3 regions of the Pantoea allii genome follow, and region 1 is predicted to be linked to each of the others. Evidence: predicted binding sites of a transcription regulator. Region 1 holds the regulator's gene; each other region holds the start of a gene.
What was found. The regulator PhoB, encoded in region 1, activates phosphate uptake and scavenging genes when phosphate is short. The targets are predictions, from matches to a motif close to CTGTCATAAAACTGNCNNAT.

Region 1 (10,035 bases):
TTTTCAGCGGGGCGAGAAAATGGCCGACCGTATCCAGCAATTTACCCGGATAGAGGGAAATCACCATCACCAGCGCAAAGTAAACCAGGCTGTAGATAAACAGCGGCAGCGGGCCATCGCCAGTGATAGGTGCAATGCCCACCTCAAATGAGACCGTGGCGGTGCGCGGCGTGGCAAAAAGCGGCCCGACCGCAAGGTAGCAAACCGTTGCCAGCACCACGCCAGCGACTTTGCCAATGGGCGTGCTCAGCGCATCAATACCGCCGCCGACGCGCGCCAGGGCGATCACGGTGATAACAGGTAAGCCCACGGCGGTAAGCAGAAAGCCCAGAGCGGCCACCCAGACATGTTCGCCTGACTGAATACCGACCATGGGAGGAAAGATGATGTTACCCGCGCCAACAAACAGGGCAAACGTCATGAAGCCCAGCGCGAGAATGTCTTTAACGGTTAAACGATGTGTCATACGGCCTGTCACTGATGTTGCGATGAAAGATAAGTTTGCGTTGTCCCCTCGCTGCGTTAATACGACGACTTGCCAGACAATAACAGCGCATTATGCGTAGCGTCTGGTTTAGCGCAGGTGATTTGAGCTGCTTTTTTTCTGTTCACAGAGGGATAAATCGACAACGGCGGTAAGTAAAACGTTTATAGCGGAGAAAGGCAATACAGGATCGGAAAACCAGAGGCTTATTTCGCAATTTAAACCAATATCAGAGGATCACATCAATATTCGCAGAAAGTGCATCAGATGATGTGCTTTAAAAATAAACAGGCGATGGGAAATATCAGCATACATGCGGGTTTTTGTGCACAAGTGGCGCATGTATTGCGCCACGTTGCACAGATTCAGCGCTTACCACACCTGGCTGGCGACATCCACTACCAGACGAATCTTCTGCCACTGTTGCTCTTCGGTCAGGCTGTTGCCCTCTTCCGTTGAGGCAAATCCACACTGCGGGCTGAGGCAAATCTGGTCGAGGCTGATGTACTGCGTCGCTTCCTGTAAACGCGCTTTTACCTGCGCGGCGTCTTCCAGTTCACCGACCTTGGTGGTAATTAAACCCAGCACCGCCTTCTGGTGGCCAGGCTTGATGAAACGCAGCGGTTCGAAGCCGCCAGAACGGTGATTGTCATATTCAAGGAAAAACGCATCCACATTCACAGAGCCGAACAGGATTTCAGCCACCGGCTCGTAGCCCCCTTCAGAAATCCAGGTCGAGCGGAAATTGCCACGGCACACATGCAGACCGACGGTCAGGTCGGCCGGTTTGCCTTCTAACGCCTTGTTCAGTACACGTGCATAGGTGCGAGCCAACTGCTCGGGATCGTCGCCGCGCTCACGGATCTCACGCTTTTGATCCTCTGAACAGAGATAAGCCCAGACGGTATCGTCCAGTTGTAAATAGCGACAGCCTGCATCGTAAAAGGCTTTAATCGCCTCTTTGTAGGTCTGCGCCAGATCGTCAAAGTACACATCCAGATCGGGGTAAACCTTTGCGTCGATCACTTTACGTCCGCCGCGAAAATGCAGCACGCTTGGGCTGGGGATGGTCATTTTTGCCACCGCATCCCCCGCTACGCTCTGCAGGAAGCGGAAATGCGCCAGCATTGGATGCCCATCAAAACCCAGCTTGCCGGTAATTTTTACGCCGTGCGCTTTGGTCTGAACACCGTTGAACTGAATGCCCTGATCCGCTTCATAGTGTTCAACGCCTTTCAGGCCGTAGAAAAAGTCAAAGTGCCACCAGCCACGACGAAATTCCCCGTCGGTAACAACCTGAAGGCCATTTTCACGCTGCTTCGCCACCACGTCACGAATCGCTTCATTTTCAGCATCACGCAGTTCGTCAGCGCTGATCTCGCCCGCATGAAATTTTTCACGAGCCTGCTTAATGGCGACGGGACGAAGGAAGCTGCCAACGGTATCGGCACGAAACGGGGCGGTTTGTCTTTGCATAATGACTCCTGATCACCCGCCAGATCAGTAGATAATTTCGGGCGGGAATAGTTACACAATGTAATTTCAGCCTTCCAGATGGCTAAACGTCTGAATGCAGATTGTCATGTGACCGGCTTCTGCGCAAACGAAAAAAATTCACTGGGGATGAAAAAGATTCATGTTGCGACGAGAAGAGCGGATTTCGCGGTCGTCCTTTTACGCATCAGCATTCTTACCCGGCGCAACTGACGCTATGGACGCTATGGACGCTGAACAGCATAGCCAGGATGTAGCCCGCACACAGGGCGCGCGGCTAAGACGGAGAATGTTCTTTATCAAGGATGCCTGGTGATCCTCGGGTTCTGCACAGTCAGGAAAGCCTACTGGAGAGCCTTACGCGCCCCGGCCATTTGCGTCTCAGACAGCGGCAGATAACCCGCTTCACTCACGCGCTGCTGGCCCGCTTTAGACAGTACCTGTTGTAAAAAAGCGGCTAAAAGCGGCGGCAAGGGCTTACCGGGGGCTTTGTTCACATACAGATAGAGCGGGCGCGCCCAGGGATAGCGACCACTGCGGATAGAATCCGGATCGGGTGCAACCGCCTCACCGCTTTTTGTCATCACCGGTAGCAGTTTTACTCCGCTCAGGTGAAAACCAAAACTGGCATAGCCAATGCTGCGCAGATCGCCGGCGACGGCCTGAACCACCGCCGCCGATCCGGGAAATTCCGCCACGTCGTTGCGAAAATCGCCCTGACACAGTGCCTGCTGTTTGAAGAATCCCCATGTCCCGGATGCCGAGTTGCGGCCATAACGCTGGATAGCGCGCTGCTGCCATTCTGGCTGATGCAGGCCCAGATCGCCCCAGCGCTCAGGCACCTGCTGCGCGCCACAGAGACGGGTGACAGAGAACAGAGCATCAAGCTGGCGGGGGTAGACAGACTGCAGCGGATTGCGCTGATTCACCACCACCACCAGCGCGTCCATCGCAACCGGTACTGCCAGCGGAGGATAACCATATCGCGCCTCAAATGCCTGGCGCTCATCCGCCTGCATAGGCCGGCTCATGGCCCCAATCTGCACGCTACCGGCGGTGAGCGCGGTGGGCGCGGTTGACGAGCCCGATGCCTGGACCTGGACGTTTACGCCAGGCGACTGACGGCTAAAGTCATCGCCCCATAAGGTCATCAGGTAGCCGAGCGTGTCCGAGCCTGCGCTGCTCAGATTGCCTGAAAGCATAACAGGCTGCGCCTGCACCAAGGCAGGCAACAGAGAGAAGAACAGCAAAAAAAACGCGCGCATTGTTCCGGTCCGTCAGCAGTTAATGGACGGCATTCTCCTGCATCCCGTTAGTAACAATCAACCGTGGTGCCAGGGTAAACGTAAAACAGGTTTCCTGATGCGGGATGCTGGTGATCTCCAGACGCGCATTATGATGGCTCAGCGCATGCTTCACGATGGCCAGCCCAAGCCCGCTGCCGCCGGTGGCGCGTGAACGCGCTTTGTCCACGCGGTAAAAACGTTCTGTCAGACGTGGGATATGCTCAGAAGCAATGCCGGGGCCGTTATCGCACACCTTGAATACCGCGCCCTGCTTGCTACGTAGCCAGCTGATATCGATGCGCGTGCCCTCTGGCGTATGGTTAACCGCGTTGTAAACGAGGTTGGAAATGGCACTGCGTAATTGCTCATCATTGCCAAACACTTTCAGATGGGGATCGGTATGAAAATGGATAGCGTGACGCCCACCGCTCAGGGTTTCGGCCTCATGCTGCAGCAGTTTTAGCATGACGGGCACATCAACCTTTTCTTTCATGTTGATGACCGGGGCAGCCTCAATACGCGACAGCGTCAGGAGCTGTTTGACCAGGCTATCCATCCGTCGGGTTTGCTCCGACATCGTGTGCAACGCTTTGTCCCGTGAGCGCTGATTCATCACAGAGTCGTTCATCATTTCCAGATAGCCCTGAAGCACCGTTAAAGGCGTGCGCAGTTCGTGGCTGACGTTGGCGAAGAAGTTACGCCGTGCTCCCTCAAGCTGATGCATCTGGGTAACATCGCGCGCCACCATTAACCACTGGCCTTCGCTGTAAGGCATGACACGGAATTCCATATGGTGCTGGTTATTCAGCACCAGCGTCAGTGGCTTGTCGAAATCCCGCTGGCGAAGGTAGCGTGAAAACTCAGGATAACGCAGCAGGTTAAGGATATTTTGCCCGTTATCCTCTGGCCAGCGCAGCCCCAGGTGTTGCTGTGCCAGGCCGTTGCACCAGAAAATAGTGCCCTCTTCCGTGGTCAGGATTACGGCGTCAGGCAGCGACTCCGCGCCGCTACGAAAGCGCTTAATCAGATTACCTAACTCGCGCCGCCGCCGCCGGTTGCGCAGTTGCATTTGATACAACCCGTAAAACAGTGGCTCCCAGCTAGCCTGGCCTGAAGGCGGCGTCATCGTGCGATCGAGCCATAGCCAGTGAGAAAGGCGCATCAGGTTGTAAAAATGCCACAATAACATGCCGACGACGCTAAGTAACAAGAGCCACGGCAAATAGCCAAACAGCAGGCCAAGCACCAGCGCAGGCAGACACGCCAGCACCAGTTCGGACAATAATCTCTTCCAGGAGAGGCGTTCCAGCACGGTTAAAGCTCCGTTTAAAAGCGGGCAGAGAAACGATAGCCTGTTCCGCGTACGGTTTGTACCATGCGATCGTGGCCGGTCAGTTCCAGCGCCTTACGTAAACGACGAATATGAACGTCAACGGTGCGATCTTCAACATAGACGTTGGTGCCCCAGACGTGATTGAGTAGCTGCTCACGGCTGTAAACACGCTCAGGATGGGTCATAAAGAAATGCAGCAGCTTGTATTCTGTCGGCCCCATTTCCAGCGGTGTGGTTTCTGACATCACGCGGTGCGATGACGGGTCCAGGCTCAGGCCCTGCATTTCAATCACGTCTTCAACCGCCATCGGCGAAATACGACGCATAACCGCTTTGATGCGTGCCATCAGCTCTTTAGGCGAAAAGGGTTTAGTGATGTAATCATCAGCCCCGACTTCCAGCCCACGAACCCGATCTTCTTCCTCGCCGCGCGCGGTCAGCATCATAACCGGAATATCGCGCGTCATGGCTTCACGCTTAAGATGTTTAATAAATTGTATGCCGCTACCGCCGGGTAACATCCAGTCCAGCAGGATCAGATCAGGCCAGGGTTCAATCAGCTTGCTGACAGCACTGTCATAATCTTCGGCCTCAATCGGCTGATAATCGTTTTGTTCCAGAACAAAACATAACATCTCACGGATTGGAGCTTCATCTTCCACAACTAAAATGCGCTTAGCCATTATTACTCCTGCAGGTAGGACGGCTTTCACTGATATTTGCGGCGTCATTATGCGTCAGTTTTGTGACAGTTTTATGAAAAAGTTAGCCATAAAAGTCGGCTTGCAACAACCATTTATGACAACATGACGACATGTTTTGTGGCTTTAGTGATAGAGCCAGTATAATTGCCGGGCAAATTGTTATGGCAGGGAGTGTTATGCGCATTATCCACACCGCGGACTGGCACCTGGGGCAGTTCTTTTATAACAAGAGCCGTGCCGCTGAACACCAGGCCTTTCTTGACTGGCTGTTAATCCAGATTGAGCAGCACCAGGTTGATGCCCTGATTGTGGCGGGCGACTTATTCGATACCGGTACGCCGCCCAGTTATGCGCGTGAAATGTTTAACCGCTTCGTGGTGGCATTACAGCCCAGCGGCTGTCAGCTGGTGGTGCTGGCAGGTAATCATGACTCGGTGGCGACGTTAAACGAGTCGCGTGAACTGCTGGCCTGTCTGAATACGCGAGTGGTTGCCACGCCGCAAGAAAATGATGATGTGCTGATGTTGACCACCCGTCAGGGCGAACCCGGCGCGTTACTGTGCGCGATTCCTTACCTGCGTCCGCGCGACATCATGCGCAGCCAGGCCGGTCAGTCGGGGCGGGACAAACAGATCAGTCTACTGGAAGCGATTGCCGCGCATTATCAGCGCAGTTTTGCGGCGGCGCAGGCGTGGAACAAGCACCTGCCCATCATTGCAACCGGCCACCTTACGGCCCTTGGCGTCAGCAAAAGTGATTCGGTGCGTGATATCTACATCGGCACGCTGGACGCCTTCCCTGCCTCGGCATTTCCGCCAGCGGATTACATCGCCCTTGGGCATATTCATCGTGCTCAGCGTGTGGCTAACAGCGACCATATTCGCTACAGCGGTTCCCCTATTCCACTTAGCTTTGACGAGCTGGGCAGCGAAAAGAGTGTGTATCTGCTGACGTTCGGCTCCGCAGGCCTGGAGATCGATGCCCTGCCCATTCCGCTGTTCCAGCCGATGAGGATGCTCAAAGGTTCACTGGCGCAAATCAGCCAGCATCTAGCCGACTTTTCCCATCCGAGCGGCGAAAAACCGGTCTGGCTGGATATTGAAGTCACGACTCAGGAGTACTTAAGTGACCTGCAGCGCCAGGTGGAAGCCCTGACCGCAGATTTACCGGTGGAAGTGCTGCTGTTACGACGCAGTCGTGAACAGCGTCAGCACAGCCTGACGCAAACGGATAATGAAACCCTGAGCGAACTGAATGTTGAAGAGGTTTTTGCCCGGCGTCTGGCACTAAACGATGCGCTTGACGATGAGCAGATTGCCCAGGTGACAACGCTGTTCAGGCAGACGCTGGCCGAGCTGGAGGAGAACCCATGAAGATCCTCACGCTGCGATTCAAAAACCTCAATGCGCTGAAAGGGGAATGGTTTATCGACTTTCGCACCGAGCCTTTCGCCAGCAATGGTCTGTTTGCCATTACCGGGGCGACGGGCGCGGGTAAAACCACCCTGCTGGATGCGATCTGTCTGGCGCTGTATCACCAGACGCCGCGCCTGGGCGTGCTCTCTCAGGGGCACAATCCGCTGATGACGCGTGACTGCGCAGAATGCCTGGCTGAAGTCGAATTTGAAATTAAAGGTGAAGCCTGGCGTGCATTCTGGAGCCAGAACCGCGCCCGGGGTACGGCAGACGGCAAACTGCAGGCACCGCGCGTCGAGCTGGCACGCTGTGCGGATAACCAGATTGTTGCAGACAAAGTGGGCGACAAACTCAAGCTCACCGAAACGCTCAGTGGTCTGGATTTTGCGCGCTTTACCCGCTCAATGATGCTGTCACAGGGCCAGTTCGCCGCGTTTCTCAATGCCAAAGCCAACGAGCGCGCGGAGTTGCTGGAAGAGCTGACCGGCACGGAGATTTACGGTCTGGTTTCTATGGCCGCGTTCGAGCGCCATAAAGAAGCGAAAAATGCGCTGGAGTTGCTGCGCAGCCGGGCGGGCGGCATGGCACTGCTTGATGAGGCGACCCGAACCGGGCTGCAACAGCAGCAAGCTGCACTGACGGAAGCCGAGCAGCAACTCAGCCGCCAGCTTGACACCGCTCAGCGCCAGCAGCACTGGCTGCAGCTGGCACAGCAGCTTAGCGCGGACAGTGAGCAGGTGAATGCCGCCCGTCAGGCAGCAGAAACGGCAAGTCAGGCGGCAGAAGCCGATCGCCAGCGCCTGGCCCGAAGTGAACCGGCAGAAAAACTGCGCGGTGCGCTGCAGCAGCGCGACAGCCTGCAGGCTGAACGTCATGAGGTGCAACAGCGTCAGCAGCAGGTCAATCAGCAGATGCAGGCCACGGCAAATGAGCAGCAGCAGTTGCAGCAGCGCTATCAGGAAATGGAAACGGCCCGCGAGCAGGCGCGTCAGCAACAGCGACAGCAGGAAACCCTGTTGACCGAACAGGTCATCCCGCTCGATCAGGCGCTTTCCGCCTTAGCACAGCAAATCCAGCAGTTGCAGCATGAAACGGGTCAGCAGCAGGCAGGCTGCGCGCAGCGCGAACAGGCGATGCAAGCCGAGCGACGCCAGGTGAGCGATCTGCAACAGGCGATGACCCAGCAGCAGACTCTTCGACAGCAGCTTGCAGAGCTGGCGTTGTGGGGCGAAAACCTGCCACTGTGGCAGGACCGCTTTGCTCAGCTGGCACGGTATGAAACCGAACAGGTGGCGTCAGCGCAACAGGTGCAGCAACAGCAACAGCAAATTCATCGATGCCAACAGCAGATCGAACAGCTCGGGCAGCAACTGGCTCCCCTGAATCAGGCCGGGCAGCAGTCTCAGCACGCATTATCTAACGCTGAGCAAGCGCTAACTTCGCTACAGAAAGCCCATCCTCCCGAAGCAATACGTCAGACGTTAAAGCAGTTAAATCAGCAGCGTGACGCACGTCAGACGCTGACGTTACTGGCTACCCAGTGGCAGCCGCTGCATCAACAGCGTGGTCAGTATGAAAAACGACGCCAGGATCTTGAAAAAGCCAGCCTGCAGGCTGAGGCAGAATTACTGACGCTGCGGGAAACATGGAAACGGGAAAAACAGCAGCTCACCGACGTGGAGAAAATTTGCCAGCTCGAAAGCCACATTGCCGACCTGGAGGAGCATCGGGCGCGGCTGGAGGCCGGACAACCCTGTCCTCTGTGTGGCTCCTGCGAACATCCTGCGGTTGAAACCTACCGTGCTCTGGAAGTCAGTGCCAACCAACAGCGAAAAGCTGACCTGCAAAAGCAGGTAGAGGCACTGAGTGAAACCGGTACGGCAAAAAAAGAGCAGATAAAACACCTGAAGGTGCAGCAGCAGTCTCTGCAGGACGAAATCGCCAGTTTAACGCAGCAACTTGATGGTTTAGCCCAGCGCTGGCAGGCCTTGAGCAGTGAGCTTGCGCTTACCTTCACGCTGAACGATGCCGAAGAACTCGCCAACTGGCAGCAGGCCCAGCGCCATCAGGAACAGGCATTAACTGCACAGGTCGAGACGCTGGAAAGCGCAGAACGGGCTTATCAGGAGGCAAAAGAGCGACATCTGCAGCAGCAGCAAGCGTTACAGAAGCATCAGCAAACGATCCAGTTGACCCAACAGCAGCTGGAGAATGAGCAACAGGCATTGCTACGCTTACAGCAGCACCAACAGCAGGCCCAGGCGAGTGCTCAGCAGCTTCAGGAAACGCTGAATCAGCAGTTCAAAGACTATCACCTGGCGTTGCCTGACAGTGCCCAGCGCGAAAGCTGGCTGGCGGAGCAGCAACAGCGCTGGCGGCGCTGGCAGGAAAGTGAGCGGTTGCTTGCTAACTTACAGCCTCAGTTGGCACGTGCGGAAAGCCAGGCAGAAGCCCTGCAACAACAGTTGCTGCTTGAGCAGCAACGCCTGACTCAGCTACAGCAGCAGCTCGCCTCACTGGATCAGCAGCACCAGGAAAAATGCCAGCAGCGCGCGGCGCTGTTTGGCGATCGCGAGGTTACCCAGGCCCGTCAGCAAATGCAGGAAAGTGTCGATGGTCACGAGATGCTGTTGACGCAGCAACGTGAGCGGCTGCAGCAGTCTCAGGCAGAGGTCAGCCGTCTTACCGGCCAACTGACGCTACTGGAAAGCCAGCTGCATACATTGAGCACACGGTTAACCGAGGCTGAGCAGCGCTTCAGTGCCGCACTGGCGGCGGCCGACTTCCCGGACGAGGCGAGCCTGCGGGCCGCACTGCTGGACGAGCAGGAAGCGCACCAACTGCGCCAGCGACTGCAGCAGATTGATCAGCATCTGCTCCATCAACAGTCACGTCTGGCAGAGTTGCAACAGCGGCTGGCTGCCCACCAGCAGGCGAAACCCGATAATATGCCCGACTCCGCCGATGCGCTGGCTGCACAGCTGGAAAACTTACGGCTGTCACTCAGGGATAACGCCAGTCAGCAGGGGCAGTTGCAGCAGCAGTTACAAAGCGATGCCAGCCTGCGGACGCAACAACAAACCTTACTGGCGCAGATTGCTCAGGATGAAACCGAGCTGGCGCAGTGGGCCTTGCTTAACGAGTTGATCGGCTCGGCAACCGGCGATAAATTCCGACGCTTTGCGCAGGGATTAACGCTTGATCACCTGGTAGCCCTGGCTAATCGTCAGCTGGATCGCCTGCATGGACGCTATCTTTTACAGCGCCGTGCTATCGATGCGCTGGAGCTGGACGTGGTGGATACCTGGCAGGCGGACAG
Region 2 (10,035 bases), 1.1 Mb from region 1:
GATCCAGGTACCGGTTGGTAAAGCAACCCTCGGCCGTATCATGAACGTGCTGGGCGAGCCTATCGACATGAAAGGCGACCTGAAAGAAGAAGACGGCAGCGTCGTAGAGGTCTCCTCTATTCACCGCCCTGCGCCTTCTTATGAAGATCAGTCTAACTCGCAGGAACTGCTGGAAACCGGCATCAAGGTTATCGACCTGATGTGTCCGTTCGCTAAGGGCGGTAAAGTCGGTCTGTTCGGTGGTGCGGGTGTAGGTAAAACCGTAAACATGATGGAGCTTATCCGTAACATCGCGGCTGAGCACTCAGGTTATTCGGTCTTTGCTGGCGTGGGTGAACGTACTCGTGAGGGTAACGACTTCTACCACGAAATGACTGACTCCAACGTTATCGATAAAGTCGCGCTGGTGTATGGCCAGATGAACGAGCCGCCGGGTAACCGTCTGCGCGTGGCGCTGACCGGTCTGACCATGGCGGAGAAATTCCGTGATGAAGGCCGTGACGTTCTGCTGTTCATCGACAACATCTACCGTTATACCCTGGCCGGTACGGAAGTATCAGCACTGCTGGGTCGTATGCCATCTGCGGTAGGTTATCAGCCAACGCTGGCAGAAGAGATGGGTGTGTTGCAGGAGCGTATTACCTCCACCAAGACAGGTTCAATCACCTCCGTACAGGCCGTTTACGTGCCAGCGGATGACTTGACTGACCCGTCACCAGCAACCACCTTTGCTCACTTAGACTCAACAGTCACCCTGAGCCGTCAGATCGCCTCTCTGGGTATCTACCCGGCAGTTGATCCGCTGGACTCCACCAGCCGTCAGCTGGACCCATTAGTTGTGGGTCAGGAGCACTATGACGTTGCACGTGGCGTACAGTCACTGCTGCAGCGTTATCAGGAACTGAAAGACATCATCGCCATCCTGGGTATGGACGAACTGTCTGAAGAAGACAAACTGCTGGTGGCACGTGCGCGTAAGATCCAGCGCTTCCTGTCTCAGCCGTTCTTCGTAGCAGAAGTGTTCACCGGTTCTCCAGGTAAATACGTGACGCTGAAAGACACCATCCGTGGCTTTAAAGGCATCATGGAAGGTGAATTTGACCACCTGCCAGAGCAGGCCTTCTACATGGTTGGCGCCATCGAAGAAGCGGTCGAAAAAGCGAAGAAACTGTAATAACGGTTTCCCAGGAGGAAAATTATGGCTATGACTTATCACCTGGATGTTGTCAGTGCAGAGAGCCAACTGTTCTCTGGTCTGGTGCAGAAAATTCAGGTGTCAGGTAGCGAAGGTGAACTGGGAATTTTTCCTGGTCACGCCCCGCTGCTGACTGCCATTAAGCCTGGAATGATCCGTATCGTGAAACAGCACGGCGAAGAGGAGTTTATTTACCTCTCTGGCGGCGTGCTGGAAGTGCAGCCTGGCAGCACCACTGTTCTGGCCGATACCGCGATCCGCGGTACCGATCTGGATGAAGCGCGTGCGCTGGAAGCAAAACGTAAAGCAGAAGAGCATATGAACAGCAGCCACGGCGACGTGGACTACGCTCAGGCCTCTGCGGAGCTGGCGAAAGCCATTGCGAAACTGCGCGTGATCGAGCTGACCAAAAAAGCGATGTAATCCGGCTTTATGCGTCACGAAATGCCAGCCCTTTGGGTTGGCATTTTTTTTGCCTGCCGTAGGGGTAACAGGATTCTGGCTAATTTCGGGACAAGAAAAATGTAGTAATCTCAGTGCTAAATCGTTTAACTTTCTTCAGTCTACAATCAGTCAGGATGGATATGTCTAACAGTGCGATGAGCGTGGTAATTCTTGCCGCTGGCAAGGGCACCCGTATGTATTCCGATCTGCCAAAAGTGTTGCATACGCTGGCAGGTAAACCGATGGTTCAGCACGTGATTGATGCCGCAAAAGGGCTGGGTGCACAGCAGGTGCACCTGGTATACGGACACGGCGGCGATCAACTCAAAGCAACGTTAACTGACAGCGCAGTCAACTGGGTGCTGCAGGCAGAGCAACTGGGTACGGGTCATGCTATGCAGCAGGCGGCCCCGCACTTTGCTGATGACGAAGACATCATGATGCTCTATGGTGACGTTCCGCTGATTTCTGAAGCCACCTTACAGCGTTTGCGCGAGGCTAAACCCGCGGGCGGTATCGGATTGTTAACGGTTGTACTGGATGACCCGACAGGTTACGGCCGCATCGTGCGTGAAAATGGCACCATCGTCGGTATTGTTGAGCAAAAAGATGCTAACCCTTCTCAGCTTACTATCAATGAAATTAATACCGGTATTCTGATCGCCAACGGCGGTGATCTTAAGCGCTGGCTGTCCAGGCTAAATAACAATAATGCCCAAGGCGAGTATTACATTACTGACATCATCGCATTAGCGCACGGTGAAGGTCGGGTAATTAATGCCGTCCATCCGGCCCGCAATAGCGAAACTGACGGCGTCAACAATCGCCTGCAACTGGCTACGCTTGAGCGTACTTATCAACACGAGCAGGCTGAAAAACTGCTGTTGGCTGGCGTTATGCTTCGCGATCCTGCACGTTTCGACCTGCGCGGAACGCTGCAGCACGGTCGGGATATTGAAATTGATACCAACGTCATTATTGAAGGCCAGGTGACGCTGGGCAACCGGGTTAAAATTGGCGCGGGCTGTATTATCAAAAACAGCGTTATCGGGGATGACTGTGATATCAGCCCTTATTCGGTGATCGAGGATGCAAATCTGGCCACTGACTGTACCGTAGGACCATTCGCGCGTCTGCGCCCGGGTAGTGAACTTGCTCAGGCTGCGCACGTGGGCAATTTTGTTGAGATGAAGAAAGCCCGTCTCGGCAAAGGGTCCAAAGCGGGTCACCTCTCTTACCTTGGCGATGCTGAGATTGGTGCCAATGTGAACATTGGCGCCGGGACAATCACCTGTAATTACGATGGTGCCAACAAATTTAAAACGATCATTGGCGATAACGTCTTTGTCGGATCGGACACGCAACTCGTTGCGCCGGTCACCGTGGCGGCAGGCGCAACGATTGCGGCAGGTACCACGGTGATGAAAGATATTTCCGGCGCTGATCTGGTCTATAACCGTAAAGAGCAGAATCACAAAGCCGACTGGCAGCGTCCGCAGAAGAAAAAATAATTTTTACGGCCCGTGTTAACGGGCCGCTGTAGTACCAAAACTATAATCCCCACTCTCTACAAGGCTCGGGGAACCGGCAAAGCCGGACTATCAGGTCATATGACAACGCAATGGCTTAACGCCATGAAGTCAGGAAATAACTATGTGTGGAATTGTTGGTGCAGTAGCACAACGTGATATCGCAGAAATTTTATTAGAAGGTTTACGCCGCCTGGAATACCGCGGTTATGACTCAGCCGGTCTGGCCGTCGTCGATCAGCAGGGGCACATAACGCGCCTGCGTCGCCTGGGTAAGGTGCAGATGCTGGCTGCTGCCGCAGAAGAACAGCCCCTGGTGGGTGGAACCGGTATTGCCCACACGCGCTGGGCAACGCATGGCGAGCCCTCAGAAGCCAACGCGCATCCGCACGTTTCTGAGCACATCGTTATCGTACATAACGGCATCATCGAAAACCATGAGCCTCTGCGCGAAGCGCTGATGGCTCAGGGTTATCACTTTGCCTCAGAAACCGATACTGAAGTCGTGGCGCATCTGGTCCATCTGGAACAGAAACAAGGTGGCTCGTTGCGTGAAGTCGTGCAGCGCGTGATCCCTCAACTGCGCGGTGCCTATGGCATGGTGATCATGGACAGCCGCGATCCGTCGCTGCTGGTAGCGGCCCGTTCCGGTAGTCCGCTGGTCATTGGGCGAGGTGTGGGCGAAAACTTTATCGCGTCTGACCAACTGGCACTGCTACCGGTCACCCGTCGCTTCATCTATCTGGAAGAGGGCGATATCGCTGAAGTGAGTCGCCGTGATGTCACCATTATTGATGGTGCCGGTAACCAGGTCCGTCGCGAAGAGATCGAATCCAGCGTGCAGTACGATGCCGGTGACAAAGGTCTGTATCGTCACTACATGCAGAAAGAGATTTACGAGCAGCCTAACGCGATTAAAAACACCTTAACCGGTCGTTTTAATCACGGCGAAGTGGATCTCAGCGAGCTCGGCCCGCATGCAGAAACGCTGCTCAGCAAAGTTGAGCATATCCAGATCATTGCCTGCGGTACGTCTTATAACTCAGGCATGGTTTCACGCTACTGGTTTGAAGCACTGGCTAATCTCCCTTGTGATGTCGAAATCGCGTCTGAATTCCGCTATCGCAAATCGGCGGTGCGTAAAAACAGCCTGCTGATTACGCTGTCTCAGTCGGGTGAAACTGCGGATACGCTGGCTGCGTTGCGCCTGTCAAAAGAGCTGGGTTATCTGGGATCGCTGGCTATCTGTAACGTCGCCGGTTCGTCCCTGGTACGAGAATCTGATCTGGCGCTGATGACCAAAGCGGGCACGGAAATTGGTGTCGCGTCGACCAAAGCCTTTACCACCCAGCTCACCGTGCTGCTGATGCTGGTGGCAAAACTGGGTCGCCTGAACGGTATGCCAGCGGAAAAAGAGCATGAGATTGTTCATGGTCTGCAGGCACTGCCAAGCCGCATTGAACAAATGCTGGCGCAGGATAAGCTGATTGAAGATCTGGCAGAAGATTTCTCTGATAAACATCATGCGCTGTTCCTGGGCCGTGGCGATCAATATCCGATTGCGATGGAAGGCGCGCTGAAGTTAAAAGAGATCTCTTATATTCATGCCGAGGCTTATGCTGCTGGTGAGCTCAAACACGGGCCGCTGGCGCTGATTGATGCCGATATGCCGGTTATCGTCGTGGCACCGAATAACGAGCTGTTAGAGAAGCTGAAATCGAATATCGAAGAAGTGCGCGCGCGCGGCGGTCTGCTGTACGTGTTTGCTGATGAAGATGCTGGTTTTAGCGACAGCGATGGAATGAAGATCATTCCCCTGCCGCACGTGGAAGAAGCGATTGCGCCTATCTTCTATACCGTGCCGCTGCAGCTGCTCTCCTATCACGTGGCCCTGATTAAAGGGACCGATGTGGATCAGCCGCGTAATCTGGCGAAATCGGTGACGGTCGAGTAATGCGTCTTACGCGTGAATCCCTGGCGGGATTCACGCGTTTCTTTTATTTAATTTTGCTGCTGACTTGCTCAAGTGCGCGCTGCTGATCGCTGATTTTGCGGTTAGCCTCATCGAGTGAACGTTGCAGGTTAGTGATCACATCTTCATTTTTGCTTAGCTTTTGTGAGAGCGTATTGAGGGTATCAGTCTGGTTTTCTTGCGTTTTTATTAACGCTTGTACTTGCTTCTTCGTTTCACTCACATCCTCAGCATTGACAGACGCTTGTCTGACCGCGCCACTACTGTCAATTGTGGCCAGAGTGCCTCTGTTATCTGTCATTGCAAAAGATTCATTCGAATGAATCTGCGGTACGTCGTACGCATGGGCGCTGGCCAGCGTACAGAGGAGGACAACATTGCATACCAGAAGCTTCTTCATAAATGTCATTGAACATGTCCTTTTCAATAGTGGGCTTGTAAAAATGAGCAATAAGTGTGTCTGTCATATAACTGTAATATTAACTACATTTTTCTGTCACTAAACTGTCCTATTTTCCCTCCTGCAGCAATCACTGACTCTTACTAAAAAGGCATTGAGCCTGAATTTTCTCCCCTGGAGGGAACATGACACTGATGCGTAGCACCGTAGCCCGAATCCTTGCCGCCTCTTTTGCCGTTAGCGCGGTTTCTGCCTTTGCAGCCACCGATCTGACGGGTGCGGGCGGGACTTTCCCGGCGCCGGTTTATGCCAAGTGGGCAGCAGAATATCAGCAAGCCACCGGTAGCAAAATCAACTATCAGGGCATTGGTTCATCTGGCGGTGTAAAACAAATTATCGCCAAAACCGTTGATTTCGGTGCGTCTGATGCGCCTATGAAAGACGAAGATTTGCAGAAAAATGGCCTGTTTCAGTTCCCAACCGTGATCGGTGGTGTGGTGCTGGCGGTTAACCTGCCGGGCATCAAATCAGGTCAACTGACGCTGGACGGTAAAACCGTTGGCGACATCTATCTGGGTAACATCAAAAAGTGGAACGATCCTGCGATTGTTAAACTGAACCCAGGCGTGAAACTGCCAGACACTAACATCAACGTGGTACGCCGCGCGGATGGTTCCGGTACCTCTTTCGTGTTCACCAGCTATCTGGCAAAAGTGAACGAAGAGTGGAACAGCAAAATTGGTAAGGGCAATACTGTTAACTGGCCAACCGGTCTGGGCGGTAAAGGTAACGACGGCGTCGCCGCCTTCGTACAGCGTCTGCCAGGCTCAATCGGCTACGTTGAATATGCTTATGCCAAACAAAATAATCTGACCTACACCAGGCTGGTGGATGCGGATGGTAAAGCGGTTGCGCCAAGCGAAACCAGCTTCTCTAACGCGGCGAAAGGCGCGGACTGGAGCAAATCTTTTGCTCAGGACCTGACTTTCCAGAAAGGCAACGACGCATGGCCAATCACCTCAACCACGTTTATCCTGATTTACAAAGACCAGGCTAACGCGGCGAAAGGTGCCGAAGTGCTGAAATTCTTCGACTGGGCTTACAAAGACGGCGGCAAAACGGCAAACGCGCTGGATTATGCCACCCTGCCTGACAGCGTAGTTCAGCAGATCCGCGCTGCATGGAAAGCCAATATCAAAGACAGTTCAGGTAAAGCGCTTTATAAGTAAGTGAATGACCCTGGCCAGACCGACGTCTGGTCAGCCTTCAGGGGCGGCGTCTGCCGCCCTGATAACTTCTGAGGACTGAGACTTCTATGGCTGCAACGAAGTCGGCATTCAAAGCCCCAGGCAAGCAAGGCGACAGAATTTTCGGTGCACTGGTAAAACTCGCTGCGCTGATCGTCCTGTTACTGATGGGCGGCATCATTGTCTCCCTGATCTTCTCTTCCTGGCCAAGCATACAGAAATTTGGTTTCGCGTTTTTGTGGACCAAAACCTGGGACGCCCCTAACGAACAATTTGGTGCGCTGGTACCGATTTACGGTACGCTCGTCACCTCAATTATTGCCCTGATTATTGCGGTACCGGTCAGTTTCGGTATTGCGCTTTTCCTTACTGAACTCGCACCAGGCTGGTTACGTCGTCCACTGGGTACCGCCATTGAGCTGTTAGCGGCGATCCCCAGCATTGTTTACGGCATGTGGGGCTTATTTGTTTTTGCGCCACTGTTCGCACAGTACTTCCAGACGCCGGTTGGCGATGTGATGTCGGGCATTCCTGTCATTGGCGAGCTGTTTTCTGGCCCCGCATTTGGTATCGGTATCCTGGCCGCAGGCGTTATCCTGGCCATCATGATCATCCCGTATATCGCCTCGGTAATGCGTGACGTGTTTGAACAGACGCCGGTGATGATGAAAGAGTCGGCTTATGGCATTGGCTGCACGACCTGGGAAGTGATTTGGCGCATTGTTCTGCCCTTCACTAAAAATGGGGTGATCGGCGGTGTCATGCTCGGTCTGGGACGTGCACTGGGTGAAACCATGGCCGTGACCTTTATTATCGGTAACACCTACCAGTTAGACAGCGCCTCGCTGTTTATGCCTGGCAACAGTATCACCTCAGCGCTGGCGAACGAATTCGCTGAAGCAGAGTCAGGCGTACACGTTGCGGCCCTGATGGAGCTGGGCCTGATTCTGTTTGTTATCACCTTTATCGTGCTGGCGATTTCAAAGTTAATGATTATGCGGCTGGCCAAAAGTGAAGGAACGCGATCATGACAACGATGGAAGTGCAGGCTCGCGCAGAACTGGAAGCGTCACGTCGTAAGATGCAGTCATGGCGCAGTACCAAGAATAAAATTGCGCTGACGATGTCGTTACTGACCATGGCTTTTGGCCTGTTCTGGTTAGTGTGGATTCTGTTTACTACGGTAAGCCGTGGCATCGATGGTTTGTCATGGTCGCTGTTTACGGAGTCCACTCCGCCGCCAAACACCGCGGGTGGTGGCTTAGCCAACGCCCTGGCAGGAAGTGGTTTACTGATTTTCTGGTCTACCTTCTTCGGTACGCCGCTGGGCATTATGGCCGGCGTTTATCTGGCGGAATACGGACGCAAATCAGCACTGGCAGAAGTGATTCGTTTTATTAATGACATTCTGCTGTCAGCACCGTCGATTGTGGTTGGCCTGTTTGTCTACACCATCGTCGTGGCGCAAATGCACCACTTCTCCGGCTGGGCGGGCGTGATTGCGCTGGCGCTGCTGCAGGTTCCGATAGTGATTCGAACCACGGAAAACATGTTGCGACTGGTACCAGACAGCATGCGCGAAGCCGCCTATGCGTTGGGTACGCCGAAATGGAAGATGATCTCGGCTATTACGCTTAAAGCGTCGGTTTCCGGCATCATCACCGGTGTGCTGTTAGCGATTGCCCGTATCGCTGGTGAAACCGCGCCGCTGCTGTTTACTGCGCTGTCGAATCAGTTCTGGAGCACCGACATGATGCAGCCCGTGGCTAACCTCCCGGTCACCATATTTAAATTCGCCATGAGCCCGTTTGCCGAGTGGCAAAATCTGGCCTGGGCTGGCGTACTGATTATTACCCTGTGCGTGCTGCTGCTGAATATCGTAGCAAGAGTTGTTTTCGCCAAGGGCAAACACGGTTAACTACCGACACTGCCCTGCGCGGTGTTGATTAAGAGAGAAAAACAATGAGTACTGCGACTGCATCAGCCGGAAAAATCGAGGTTCGTAATCTGAATTTCTATTACGGCAAGTTTCACGCTCTGAAAAATATCAACCTGGATATTGCTAAAAACCAGGTCACGGCGTTTATTGGGCCATCAGGCTGTGGTAAGTCCACCCTGCTGCGCACTTTCAACAAAATGTATTCGCTCTATCCGGATCAGCGAGCAGAGGGTGATATTCTGCTGGATGGCGACAATATTCTGGCGTCGCATCAGGATATCGCACTGTTGCGCGCCCGGGTTGGCATGGTATTCCAGAAGCCGACGCCTTTCCCGATGTCGATTTATGACAATATCGCTTTCGGCGTGCGCCTGTTCGAGAAGCTGTCTCGTGCCGACATGGATGAGCGCGTGCAGTGGGCGCTGACCAAAGCGGCCCTGTGGAACGAAACCAAAGACAAGCTGCACCAGAGTGGCTACAGCCTGTCTGGTGGACAGCAGCAGCGTCTGTGCATTGCCCGCGGCATCGCTATCCGTCCGGAAGTGCTGCTGCTGGATGAGCCATGCTCTGCACTGGACCCCATTTCTACCGGCCGTATCGAAGAATTAATTACCGAACTGAAGCAGGATTACACGGTGGTGATCGTGACCCATAACATGCAGCAGGCTGCACGTTGTTCCGATCACACGGCGTTTATGTATCTGGGCGAACTGATTGAGTTCAGCGACACTGACACGCTGTTCACCAAGCCGGCACAGAAACAAACAGAAGACTACATCACAGGTCGCTACGGCTGATTCGACAGGAGATCGCCATGGACAGTTTAAATCTGAATAAACACATCTCCGGTCAGTTCAATGCTGAGCTGGAGCACATACGCACTCAGGTGATGATCATGGGCGGGCTGGTCGAACAGCAACTGACCGATGCGATCACCGCGATGCATAATCTGGACGGTGATCTGGCCCAGCGTGTCATTGATGGCGACCAGAAGGTCAACATGATGGAAGTGGAGATTGATGAGGCCTGCGTCCGCATCATCGCCAAACGTCAGCCTACCGCTATCGACCTGCGCCTGGTGATGGCAATTATCAAGACCATTTCCGAGCTGGAACGCATTGGCGATGTGGCCGAGAAAATCAGCCGTACCGCACTGGAGAAGTTTGGTCAGCAACATCTGCCGCTGCTGGTTAGCCTGGAATCCCTGGGCCGCCACACCGTACAGATGCTGCATGACGTGCTGGACGCGTTTGCGCGTATGGATCTTAACGAAGCCGTTCAGATCTACCGCGAAGACAAAAAAGTGGAT
Region 3 (10,035 bases), 910 kb from region 1:
TGATTTTTAGCCACAATCTGGATATGGATATTGCCCAGGATCTGTTTGGGCTGCAGTACCATCATCCGGAAGTGCTGACGCACGTTTATCGCGATGATGAGTGGTTTGTCAGCCGTTGCAGCCCGGCAGAGAAAGACTATTTTCGCGAATCCGATTTTCATTATCAGGTTTATGAACCGGGTATATTGCCGACTGACGGCATCAGCAAAGTCTTTTTCACCTGTGAAGAGCCTGAGCATCTGATTCCCATGGAGCTGGCGATTGAAGCGCGCTGGGGCGATCGCGTTAACGTCAGCTTTTCACTGCCGACCTGTCTGGAGGTGATGGCGGGCGGTGTTTCTAAAGGTCATGCACTTGAATCCGTAGCGAAACAGTTAGGCTTTACGCTGAAAGACTGTATTGCCTTTGGTGATGGTATGAACGACGTAGAAATGCTGAGTATGGCAGGCAAGGGCTGCATTATGGCTAACGCGCACCAGCGTCTGAAAGATACCCTGCCGGAGCTGGAAGTGATTGGCAGCAACGCCGAGGATGCGGTGCCGGCAACGCTAAGAAAGTTGTATTTATCGTAGCGCGCCTGCGCAGAAGGCCGGCGAACCGGCCTTCTGACGGTTACGCCAGTTTTTGTTTGTGTTTATGCTCGCTGACCATGGTGAGCAGTAACAAAATCACCGCCAGCACACAGCCCACAATCATCACCAGGAAGCCGCCATCCCAGCCAAAATAGTCCACCGTGTAACCCACAATGGCGCTGGCTGCGACCGAACCGCCCAGATAACCGAACAATCCGGTAAAACCGGCTGCCGTCCCGGCGGCTTTTTTCGGTGCGAGTTCCAGCGCATGTAGCCCTATCAGCATCACCGGACCATAGATCAAAAAGCCAATGATTATCATGCAGGCCATATCTACACCGGGATTTCCTGGCGGATTAAGCCAGTAAACCACCGTCGCGATGGTGACCAGCGTCATAAAGAACACGCCCGTCGCTCCACGGTTTCCGCGAAAGACTTTATCTGACATCCAGCCGCACAACAGCGTGCCGGGAATTCCTGCATATTCATAGAAGAAGTAAGCCCACGATGACTTATCCAGGGTGAAGTGTTTCACCTCTTTGAGATACGTCGGCGACCAGTCCAGAATGCCGTAACGCAGCAGATAAACAAACACGTTCGCCAGGGCGATATACCACAGTAATTTGTTTGGCAGGACATACTTCATGAAGATTTGTTTTGCGGTGAACTCTTCTTCATGGCTCGCGTTGTAATCCGCCGGATAATCGTCTTTATAAGCCTCAATAGGCGGCAGGCCACAGGACTGTGGTGTATCTCGCATCAGCGCAAAGGCCAGGATTGCAATGGCAATCGCGCCGAAGGCGGGCATATAAAGGGCCGCTTTCCAGTCGTTAAACCACGCCATTCCCAGCAAAAACAGCAGGGGCGGAATTCCCCCGCCGACGTTATGCGCACAGTTCCACACCGACACAATACCGCCACGTTCTTTTTGCGACCACCAGTGCACCATGGTGCGTCCGCAGGGCGGCCAGCCCATCCCCTGGAACCAGCCACAGATAAACAGCAAGACAAACATCACCATAATGCTGGAGGTCGCCCAGGGAACAAACCCCATGAACAGCATCACGACAGCGGCCAGAATCAATCCGGCAGGTAAAAAAACGCGGGGATTAGAGCGGTCCGATACCGAACCCATAATGAACTTGGAAAAGCCGTAAGCGATAGAGATGCCCGAAAGCGCAAACCCCAGATCGCCGCGCGAGAAGCCCTGTTCAACCAGATAAGGCATGGCCAGAGCAAAGTTTTTCCTGACCAGATAGTAAGCCGCATAGCCAAAGAAAATACCGATGAAGATCTGCCAACGCAGGCGGCGATAGAGGGGATCGACACGATCCTCTGCCACCTGGGGCTGGTGTGGTGCAGGTTTAAAAATACTTAACATTATGGTGGCCCTCCGGGCGCATTATGGTTTTGATTCCCCAGCAGGTTGGGTCGAAACATAAAAAATGGTGCTCGCGATGCACCATTTCGCGCAGAGAATAGACAGAGACAGTGCCGTTTACTGTGATGAATGACAAATTTGTTACAGTTTTATTACAGTAAAGCGCGAAAATGCCAGGCAGATGCGCTTTTTCACACATTTTTGGCGGCAACAGGCGTGGTGTGGGAAGGATAAAACAGGCAGAGAGAAAAGATAACGCCTGAATGCCTGGTAAGTAACCAGATGTAAACCAGATAAATCAGCTCTGATTCAGGACTTTGTTTACACTGACGCTCTGTTTATTTCGGGGTTGTTACCGTGCTTTTATTGATCGTTACTACCATTCTGTGGGCATTTTCTTTTAGCCTGATCGGTGAGTACCTTGCCGGGCAGGTCGACAGCTGGTTTTCCGTATTGATGCGCCTGGCGCTGGCCGCCATTGTCTTTCTGCCGTTCCTGCGCTGGCGTGGCTACCGGCCTTCAACGCTCTTGCTCTATATGCTGGTCGGGATGCTGCAACTGGGCATTATGTATTTACTGAGTTTTGAAGCCTATTTGTATTTGAGCGTGTCAGAATTCCTGCTGTTTACCGTGATGACGCCGCTCTATGTCACCTTGATCTACGACCTGATAAGTCGAAGGCCTCTGCGCGTCGGATACATTTTCAGTGCCTTGCTGGCCGTTGCGGGCGCGGCGATTATTCGCTACGACAAAGTCAGCGAAAACTTCTGGTTTGGTCTGCTGTTAGTGCAGTTAGCCAATATCTGCTTCGCGGCCGGGATGGTGGGCTATAAGCGTTTGCAGGAAACCCGGCCGATGCCGCAGCACACGGCGTTTTCGTGGTTTTATCTGGGCGCGGTGCTGATAGCTATTATTGCCTGGGCAGCCTGGGGCAATCCCAACAAATTACCCACGACGACGCTGCAGTGGGGAATCCTTGTATGGTTGGGCGTTGCGGCGTCGGGACTGGGTTATTTTATGTGGAACTATGGGGCAACGCAGGTCGATGCCGGCACGTTGGGCATTATGAATAACATGCACGTTCCGGCCGGATTGCTGGTTAACCTTGCGATATGGCAGCAAAAACCGCACTGGCCAAGCTTTATCGCAGGTGCCCTCGTGATTATGGCGTCGCTGTGGGTACATAAGCGCTGGGTAGTCGGTAACAGCGCGAAATAGCCGGGCTGACCTTAGCGGGAAAAAAGATCAGTGGGGGATGAGAAGGCGCGCCGGGCGCCTCGTCAGGCGAGTGATGCCTGATGCGCTAAAGGCTGAACGGCTTATGCTTACTCGTGATGACATATTTCGCGAGCGAGCGAGCGACAGGACACAGCCTCTGCGCCTCAGGCAGGAAAGCAAACGGGCACGGATGTCTGCTTTCCCGACCGGGTGAAATACCATCGAGCTGCGTTTTAAGCGGGTTTGCCTGTGGCGGGCCGATGAATCATCGTCAGCCCTTTAAGGAAATTACGCAGAATCTGGTCACCGCATTCACGGTAATTTTTATGATCCGGTTTGCGGAAGATCGCGCCAATCTCTGCCTGAGAAACCGTAAAATTGGCCTTTTTTAGCACATCAGGAATATCCGTCGTTTTTAAATCAAACGCGATGCGCAGCTTTTTCATGAAGATGTTGTTGTTCATCTTGCGCTCAATGGACGGCGCGGGCGCGTCGTCACTTTTGCCACGGCGATGAAAAATTAAACCGTTAAGGAAATATCCCATCACAACATCGGGGCAGGGACGGAATGCCGCATCCTCATCTTTCTTCAGCCAGCTGGTGATATCAGCCTGAGCAACCTCACATTCAGCCAGCGCAAAAATCGCCACCATTTTGGCATCGTTCAGATCGAGCATATAGCGCACGCTGCGCAGAATATCGTTGTTAGTCATGGTGAGATCTTCTCATGGTAAATCGACAGGCTGCGCATTATAGGGGATTTTGCCTGCTACCGTGCAGCTTTGTCACTCACGCGATAAAACCTTAGCAGGATGCGCGGCGTCCCTGACGAACGGCAGATGCTCGCAGGCATGCTGACGGGCAAAACGCATAAAGGCTTCCAGTACCGGCTGACGCTGTTCCCCGTCGCGCACGGCGGCATAAAGGCGGCTCCATAAGCCGTCACCCAGCGTTTTGGTGATCACCAGTCCCTGTTTTTCAAAGCTTTCTACCACCCAGTGCGGCAGTGCCGCAATTCCCATGCGCGCCGATACCATCTGAATCATTAACAGGGTGTTATCGACGTTCTTAAGTGCAGGGCTGATGCCAGCGGGTTGCAGAAAGTGACGCCAGATATCCAGCCGCTGGCGTTGTACCGGATAAATCATCAGGACTTCATCCGCCAGATCGTCAGGGGAAATATGTTCAACCTGTGCCAGAGGATGATCCGGTGCCAGCACCAGTCGGACTTCGAAATCGAACATCGGAGAATAGAACAAGCCTGAGCGCGGCAGGATATCCGAGGTTAATACAATATCCAGTTCCCCCTGCTGCAGGGCGGGCTGCGGATCAAAGGTCACGCCGGATTTAAAATCCATCACCACCTGGGGCCAGCTCTGGCGAAACTTATCTAATGCCGGCGTAAGCCACTGGATACAGCTGTGACACTCAATCGCCACGCGCAGGGTTGTCTGATGCGGCTCGTGGCAGGCCTGAAGTGCCTGCTGAATCTGCGGCAGTATCTGCTCTGCCAACTGCAATAAAATTTCGCCCTGCGGCGTAAAACGCAATGGCTGACTTTTACGGACAAACAGACGGAATCCCAGCCGCTGTTCCAGATCGCTGAACTGATGTGATAACGCCGACTGTGTCTGATGAAGCTGAGCCGCTGCCGCTGCCAGCGAGCCCGTATTCTGCAGAGCCTGAAGCGTCCGGAGGTGTTTGAATTCGATCATGAGAGTCCTTCACATCGAAACTGAATAATTTGCGCTTGAGGAACATACAGTACCCGCAGAATATAGCGGTGTAAACATCTGGACGGCTAAACATCTTTAGCGACCCGCTAAAGCCGAAGAATTTCTGGAGAATAGTGAATGACTATCCTGAATCATACTCTCGGTTTTCCACGTATTGGCCTGCGTCGTGAGCTGAAAAAAGCACAAGAAAGTTATTGGGCTGGCAACATCACGCAGGAAGAACTTCTGGCGGTGGGTCGCGAACTGCGCGCCCGCCACTGGCAACAACAGAAAGAGGCCGGCGTCGATGTGCTGCCGGTCGGTGATTTTGCCTGGTACGATCACGTTCTGACGACCAGCCTGATGCTGGGCAATGTGCCTGCTCGCCATCAAAACAACGATGGCTCCGTTGATCTGGATACGCTGTTCCGCCTGGGCCGTGGTCGTGCACCGACGGGTGAGCCGGCGGCAGCGGCGGAAATGACCAAATGGTTTAACACCAACTATCACTACATCGTGCCAGAATTCACTCAAGGGCAGTCGTTTTCATTAACCTGGACTCAACTGCTGGATGACGTGGACGAGGCGCTTGCGCTGGGTCATCACATCAAGCCCGTATTGTTAGGCCCGGTAACCTACCTCTGGCTGGGGAAAGTAAAAGGCGTGCCGTTTGATCGTCTGTCACTGCTGAACGACATTCTGCCCGTTTATCAGCAGATCCTGGCCGAACTGAAAAAGCGCAACATAGAGTGGGTACAGATTGATGAGCCCGCCCTGGCGCTGGAACTGCCGCAGGCATGGCGTGATGCGTTTAAACCGACTTACGCTGCATTACAGGGGCATAGCAAACTGCTGCTCACCACCTATTTTGACAGCATCGGTCAGAACCTGGATGTCATCAGGTCACTGCCCGTGCAAGGCCTGCATGTGGATCTGGTGCAGGGCAAAGATGACATTCAGCGGTTGAACCAACAACTGCCCGCAGAGTGGCTGCTGTCTGTCGGTGTCATCAATGGTCGTAACGTCTGGCGTGCCGATCTCAGCCACTGGTTTGAACGCCTGCAGCCGCTGGTGGGCTCACGCAAGCACCTGTGGATTGGTACCTCATGCTCACTGCTGCACAGCCCCATCGATCTCAGCGTAGAAACCCGTCTGGACGATGAAGTGAAAAGCTGGTTTGCCTTTGCGTTGCAAAAATGTCGTGAGCTGTCGCTACTGAGCACGGCGCTTAATCACAACGATCCCGGCTCCCTGGTGGAGTGGAGCGCGCCGGTTCAGGCGCGCGCTCACTCAAGCCGCGTTCACAATGCGGCTGTTGCGCAGCGTCTGGCAAACGTTCAGGCCAAAGATACCGCGCGCGCCAGTGCTTACCCCGAGCGGGCCAGAGCACAGCGCCAGCGTTTCAATCTGCCCGCGTGGCCGACCACTACCATCGGCTCCTTTCCACAAACCCCCGAAATTCGTGGCCTGCGTCTCGACTTCAAAAAAGGCGCAATAGATAGCGCGCATTACCGTACCGGTATTGCCGGGCACATCAAGCAGGCGATTGTTGAACAGGAGCGTCTGGGGCTGGACGTGCTGGTTCATGGCGAGGCCGAACGCAACGATATGGTGGAATACTTCGGCGAGAATCTGGATGGCTTCGTGTTTGCGCAAAATGGTTGGGTACAAAGCTACGGTTCACGTTGTGTTAAACCGCCGGTGATCATTGGTGATGTCAGCCGTCCGGAAGCCATTACCGTCGAGTGGGCGAGGTATGCTCAGTCCCTCACCGATAAGCCGGTAAAAGGCATGTTGACGGGTCCGGTAACGATTCTTTGTTGGTCATTCCCGCGTGAGGATGTGTCACGTGAAACGATCGCCAAACAGATTGCGCTGGCGCTGCGTGATGAAGTTGCCGATCTGGAAACCGCCGGTATTGGCATCATTCAGATTGATGAGCCTGCGCTGCGTGAAGGCTTACCGCTGCATCAGTCAGACTGGGCCGACTATCTGCGCTGGGCAGTAGAAGCGTTTCGGTTAAACGCCGCCGTCGCCAAAGACGACACTCAGATTCACACGCACATGTGTTATTGCGAGTTTAACGACATCATGGCATCCATTGCGGCACTGGATGCAGACGTGATTACCATCGAAACGTCGCGTTCTGATATGGATTTGCTGGATGCATTTAACGCGTTCGAATATCCAAACGAAATCGGGCCCGGTGTTTACGATATTCACTCGCCCAACGTACCCGATGTCGAGTGGATAGAAAATTTGTTACGTAAGGCGGCACAAAGTATTCCAGAAGAACGTCTGTGGGTGAATCCGGACTGCGGCCTGAAAACCCGTGGCTGGCGCGAAACCCGACAGGCACTGGCTAACATGGTTAAAGCGGCAAAAAACCTGCGGGGCGAAACCGCCTGATTTCCTGGTGTTGTGTCAATACGTTGTCAGTATGTTGGGGCGCTTGCGCGCCCCCTTTTTTTGATCACGTCGTGGGTGCAACGCCGTATTGCGTAAACCAGGCTAACATGCGCGCCCAGCCATCGGTTGCCGATTCTGCGTGATAGCTCGGACGATAGTCAGCGTTGAAAGCATGTCCGGCATCGGGATAAACAATAATCTCAGCGTTGGCATTGGCCGCATGCAATGCCTGACGCATCTGCTCGACGCTTTCCAGCGGAATGCCGTCATCCTGACCACCGTATAATCCCAGAACCGGTGCGTTCAGATCGACGGCGATATCGATAGGGTGCTTTTGCTGCTTCATGGTTTTTTCGCCAACCAGACGGCCATACCAGGCCACGGCGGCGCGCAGCTGCGGGTTGTGCGCGGCATAAAGCCAGCTGATGCGTCCGCCCCAGCAGAAGCCGGTAATCCCCATGCGGCGAATATCCCCACCGTTACGGGCAGCCCAGTTCGCTGCGTGATCGAGATCCGCCAGCACCTGACTGTCAGGCACTTTGCTGACCAGCTCTTTAAACAGCGTCGGAATGTCATGGTAGTCATTCGGATCGCCTTCACGGAAGTACAGTTCTGGCGCGACCGCCAGGTAGCCTTCCAGCGCCAGCCGACGACAGATATCGCGGATGTGTTCGTGAACGCCAAAAATTTCCTGTACCACCAGCACCACCGGCAAAGGACCGTCTGCTGACTGCGGTTTCGCATAAAAAGCCGGCAGGTTTTCGCCCTGACTCGGAATAGAGGTTTCCCCCGAATGGATGGTGGGGCTGTCGGTAATAATCGTGGTTGATGCTGTGGGCTGAACTGCCGGAGCAAACGCGCCTGCAGCTGATTTTTGTGTCATATTATCGTCGGTCTTCATCATTCTCTCCGTGCAAGCATAGGCGCAATCACGTAACTATAGCCTGGCCACCTGTGACAGGTTCCAGACAGGGAGTAACAGAGTGGTTAACCAATAAAATTACACTTCTCTTTAACATTCCCGCGATAGCTTCCACATCACCATATGTAGCAATACACAAGGCGATGGATGGATGTGTGATATTGATCACCCTATTTTTCTTAGAAAATGTAACTTTCATTTTCTTAAGTGAATTTAGTCACATATTTACCTCGCCCGGTGACGTAAAGTGGCGTGAAAATTTTCCTTAACCCGGAGTCTGATATGACACAGTCTGACGTTTTCCATCTTGGCCTGACCAAAGCTGATCTGCAGGGGGCGACGCTGGCCATTGTTCCCGGCGATCCTGAGCGCGTAAAAAAGATTGCCGGGCTGATGGAAGATGCACAGCACCTGGCTTCTCATCGTGAATTCACCACCTGGCTGGCTAAGCTGGATGGCAAGCCGGTTGTCGTGTGTTCCACAGGGATTGGCGGGCCTTCGACATCAATTGCCGTCGAGGAGCTGGCGCAGCTTGGCGTGCGTACCTTCCTGCGCGTGGGCACCACGGGGGCGATTCAGCCGCATATCAACGTCGGGGATGTTCTGGTCACAACGGCATCAGTACGCCTGGACGGGGCAAGCCTGCATTTCGCCCCCATGGAATTCCCGGCGGTGGCGGATTTCACCTGTACTACAGCATTGGTGGCGGCCGCAGAAGCCTGTGGTGCCAAAACGCATATCGGTATTACGGCCTCCTCTGACACCTTCTATCCCGGTCAGGAACGTTACGATACCTTTTCCGGTCGCGTCGTTAATCGTTTCCAGGGATCGATGCAGGAGTGGCAGCAGATGGGCGTGCTGAACTACGAGATGGAGTCGGCGACCCTGTTAACCATGTGTGCCAGCCAGGGGCTGAGAGCGGGAATGGTGGCGGGCGTGATCGTCAACCGTACGCAGAAAGAAATTCCGGATGCCGTGACGATGAAGCAGACGGAAAGCGATGCGGTGAAAATCGTGGTAGAAGCCGCGCGCCGTTTACTGTAATCCCCTGTTTTAACAGGCAGGCGAGTGATCAGGCCTGCCTGTCTCATCCCAGACAGATTGTTGCGTCACCGCTTCCAACGCCAGTAAATATATCTGGACATTCATACAGTGCGAATTTACCTTTTCCCTCATTAGTCTGACCAGCGGGGAAAATATGGATCAGCACATCATTATCAGCATCTGCCTGGCGCTTGTCGGCCTTGGTGTGGGCTGGATACTGGCGCAAATGCGCGTCGGCCATCAGTTAGCCAGCTTTTCCACGGAACGCCGCTTGCTCAACGAGGCACAGCAGCGTCAGCAACAGCAAATCGAACAGCTTCAGCAACAGGTGCAGCAGCGCGAGCAGGAGTTGAGGCAGCTTCATGGTTCATTAAGTGGGGCCAGTGAGCGCCTGCAACAGCTTGATTACTGGCGCAACGAGAGTGAACAGCTCACACGTGAACTGCGGAACCAGCTGGAAGTGAACAGCGCCCAGGAAGCGGAACTGCGTGAGGTCACGATTCGCCTGGAAGAAACCCGCTTCGCAGCGGAAGAAAAACAGCGCCTGCTGACAAACAGTGAGCAGCGGCTCAGCGCGCAGTTTGAAAACCTTGCCAACCGAATTTTTGAAAACAGTGGACGTCGGGTCGATGAACAGAATCGACAAAGCCTGAACAGCCTGATAGGGCCGCTCCGGGAACAGCTTGATGGTTTTCGTCGCCAGGTGAATGAAAGCTTTGGCGCGGAAGCCCGTGAGCGGCACACGCTGACCCATGAAATTCGTCAGTTACAGCA

Region 2: the regulator PhoB is predicted to act here: its motif matches at 5,634-5,653, upstream of pstS (phosphate ABC transporter substrate-binding protein PstS).
Region 3: the regulator PhoB is predicted to act here: its motif matches at 2,092-2,111, upstream of glpT (glycerol-3-phosphate transporter).

Annotation. Positions count from the first base shown of each region.
Region 1 is NZ_CP125958.1:3,537,544-3,547,578, forward strand. It holds gene brnQ (branched-chain amino acid transport system II carrier protein) at 1-466, opposite strand, end outside; gene QNH99_RS16830 (cobalamin-independent methionine synthase II family protein) at 857-1,960, opposite strand; gene QNH99_RS16835 (PstS family phosphate ABC transporter substrate-binding protein) at 2,323-3,243, opposite strand; gene phoR (phosphate regulon sensor histidine kinase PhoR) at 3,263-4,576, opposite strand; gene phoB (phosphate response regulator transcription factor PhoB) at 4,591-5,280, opposite strand; gene sbcD (exonuclease subunit SbcD) at 5,478-6,674, shown strand; gene QNH99_RS16855 (AAA family ATPase) at 6,671-10,035, shown strand, end outside.
Region 2 is NZ_CP125958.1:62,688-72,722, reverse strand. It holds gene atpD (F0F1 ATP synthase subunit beta) at 1-1,174, shown strand, start outside; gene QNH99_RS00330 (F0F1 ATP synthase subunit epsilon) at 1,199-1,618, shown strand; gene glmU (bifunctional UDP-N-acetylglucosamine diphosphorylase/glucosamine-1-phosphate N-acetyltransferase GlmU) at 1,780-3,150, shown strand; gene glmS (glutamine--fructose-6-phosphate transaminase (isomerizing)) at 3,293-5,122, shown strand; gene QNH99_RS00315 (hypothetical protein) at 5,166-5,549, opposite strand; gene pstS (phosphate ABC transporter substrate-binding protein PstS) at 5,726-6,769, shown strand; gene pstC (phosphate ABC transporter permease PstC) at 6,856-7,818, shown strand; gene pstA (phosphate ABC transporter permease PstA) at 7,815-8,705, shown strand; gene pstB (phosphate ABC transporter ATP-binding protein PstB) at 8,750-9,523, shown strand; gene phoU (phosphate signaling complex protein PhoU) at 9,541-10,035, shown strand, end outside.
Region 3 is NZ_CP125958.1:4,450,363-4,460,397, reverse strand. It holds gene yigL (sugar/pyridoxal phosphate phosphatase YigL) at 1-572, shown strand, start outside; gene glpT (glycerol-3-phosphate transporter) at 613-1,953, opposite strand; gene QNH99_RS20845 (carboxylate/amino acid/amine transporter) at 2,311-3,171, shown strand; gene QNH99_RS20840 (DUF1456 family protein) at 3,405-3,884, opposite strand; gene metR (HTH-type transcriptional regulator MetR) at 3,957-4,886, opposite strand; gene metE (5-methyltetrahydropteroyltriglutamate--homocysteine S-methyltransferase) at 5,025-7,295, shown strand; gene QNH99_RS20825 (dienelactone hydrolase family protein) at 7,360-8,196, opposite strand; gene udp (uridine phosphorylase) at 8,500-9,261, shown strand; gene rmuC (DNA recombination protein RmuC) at 9,416-10,035, shown strand, end outside.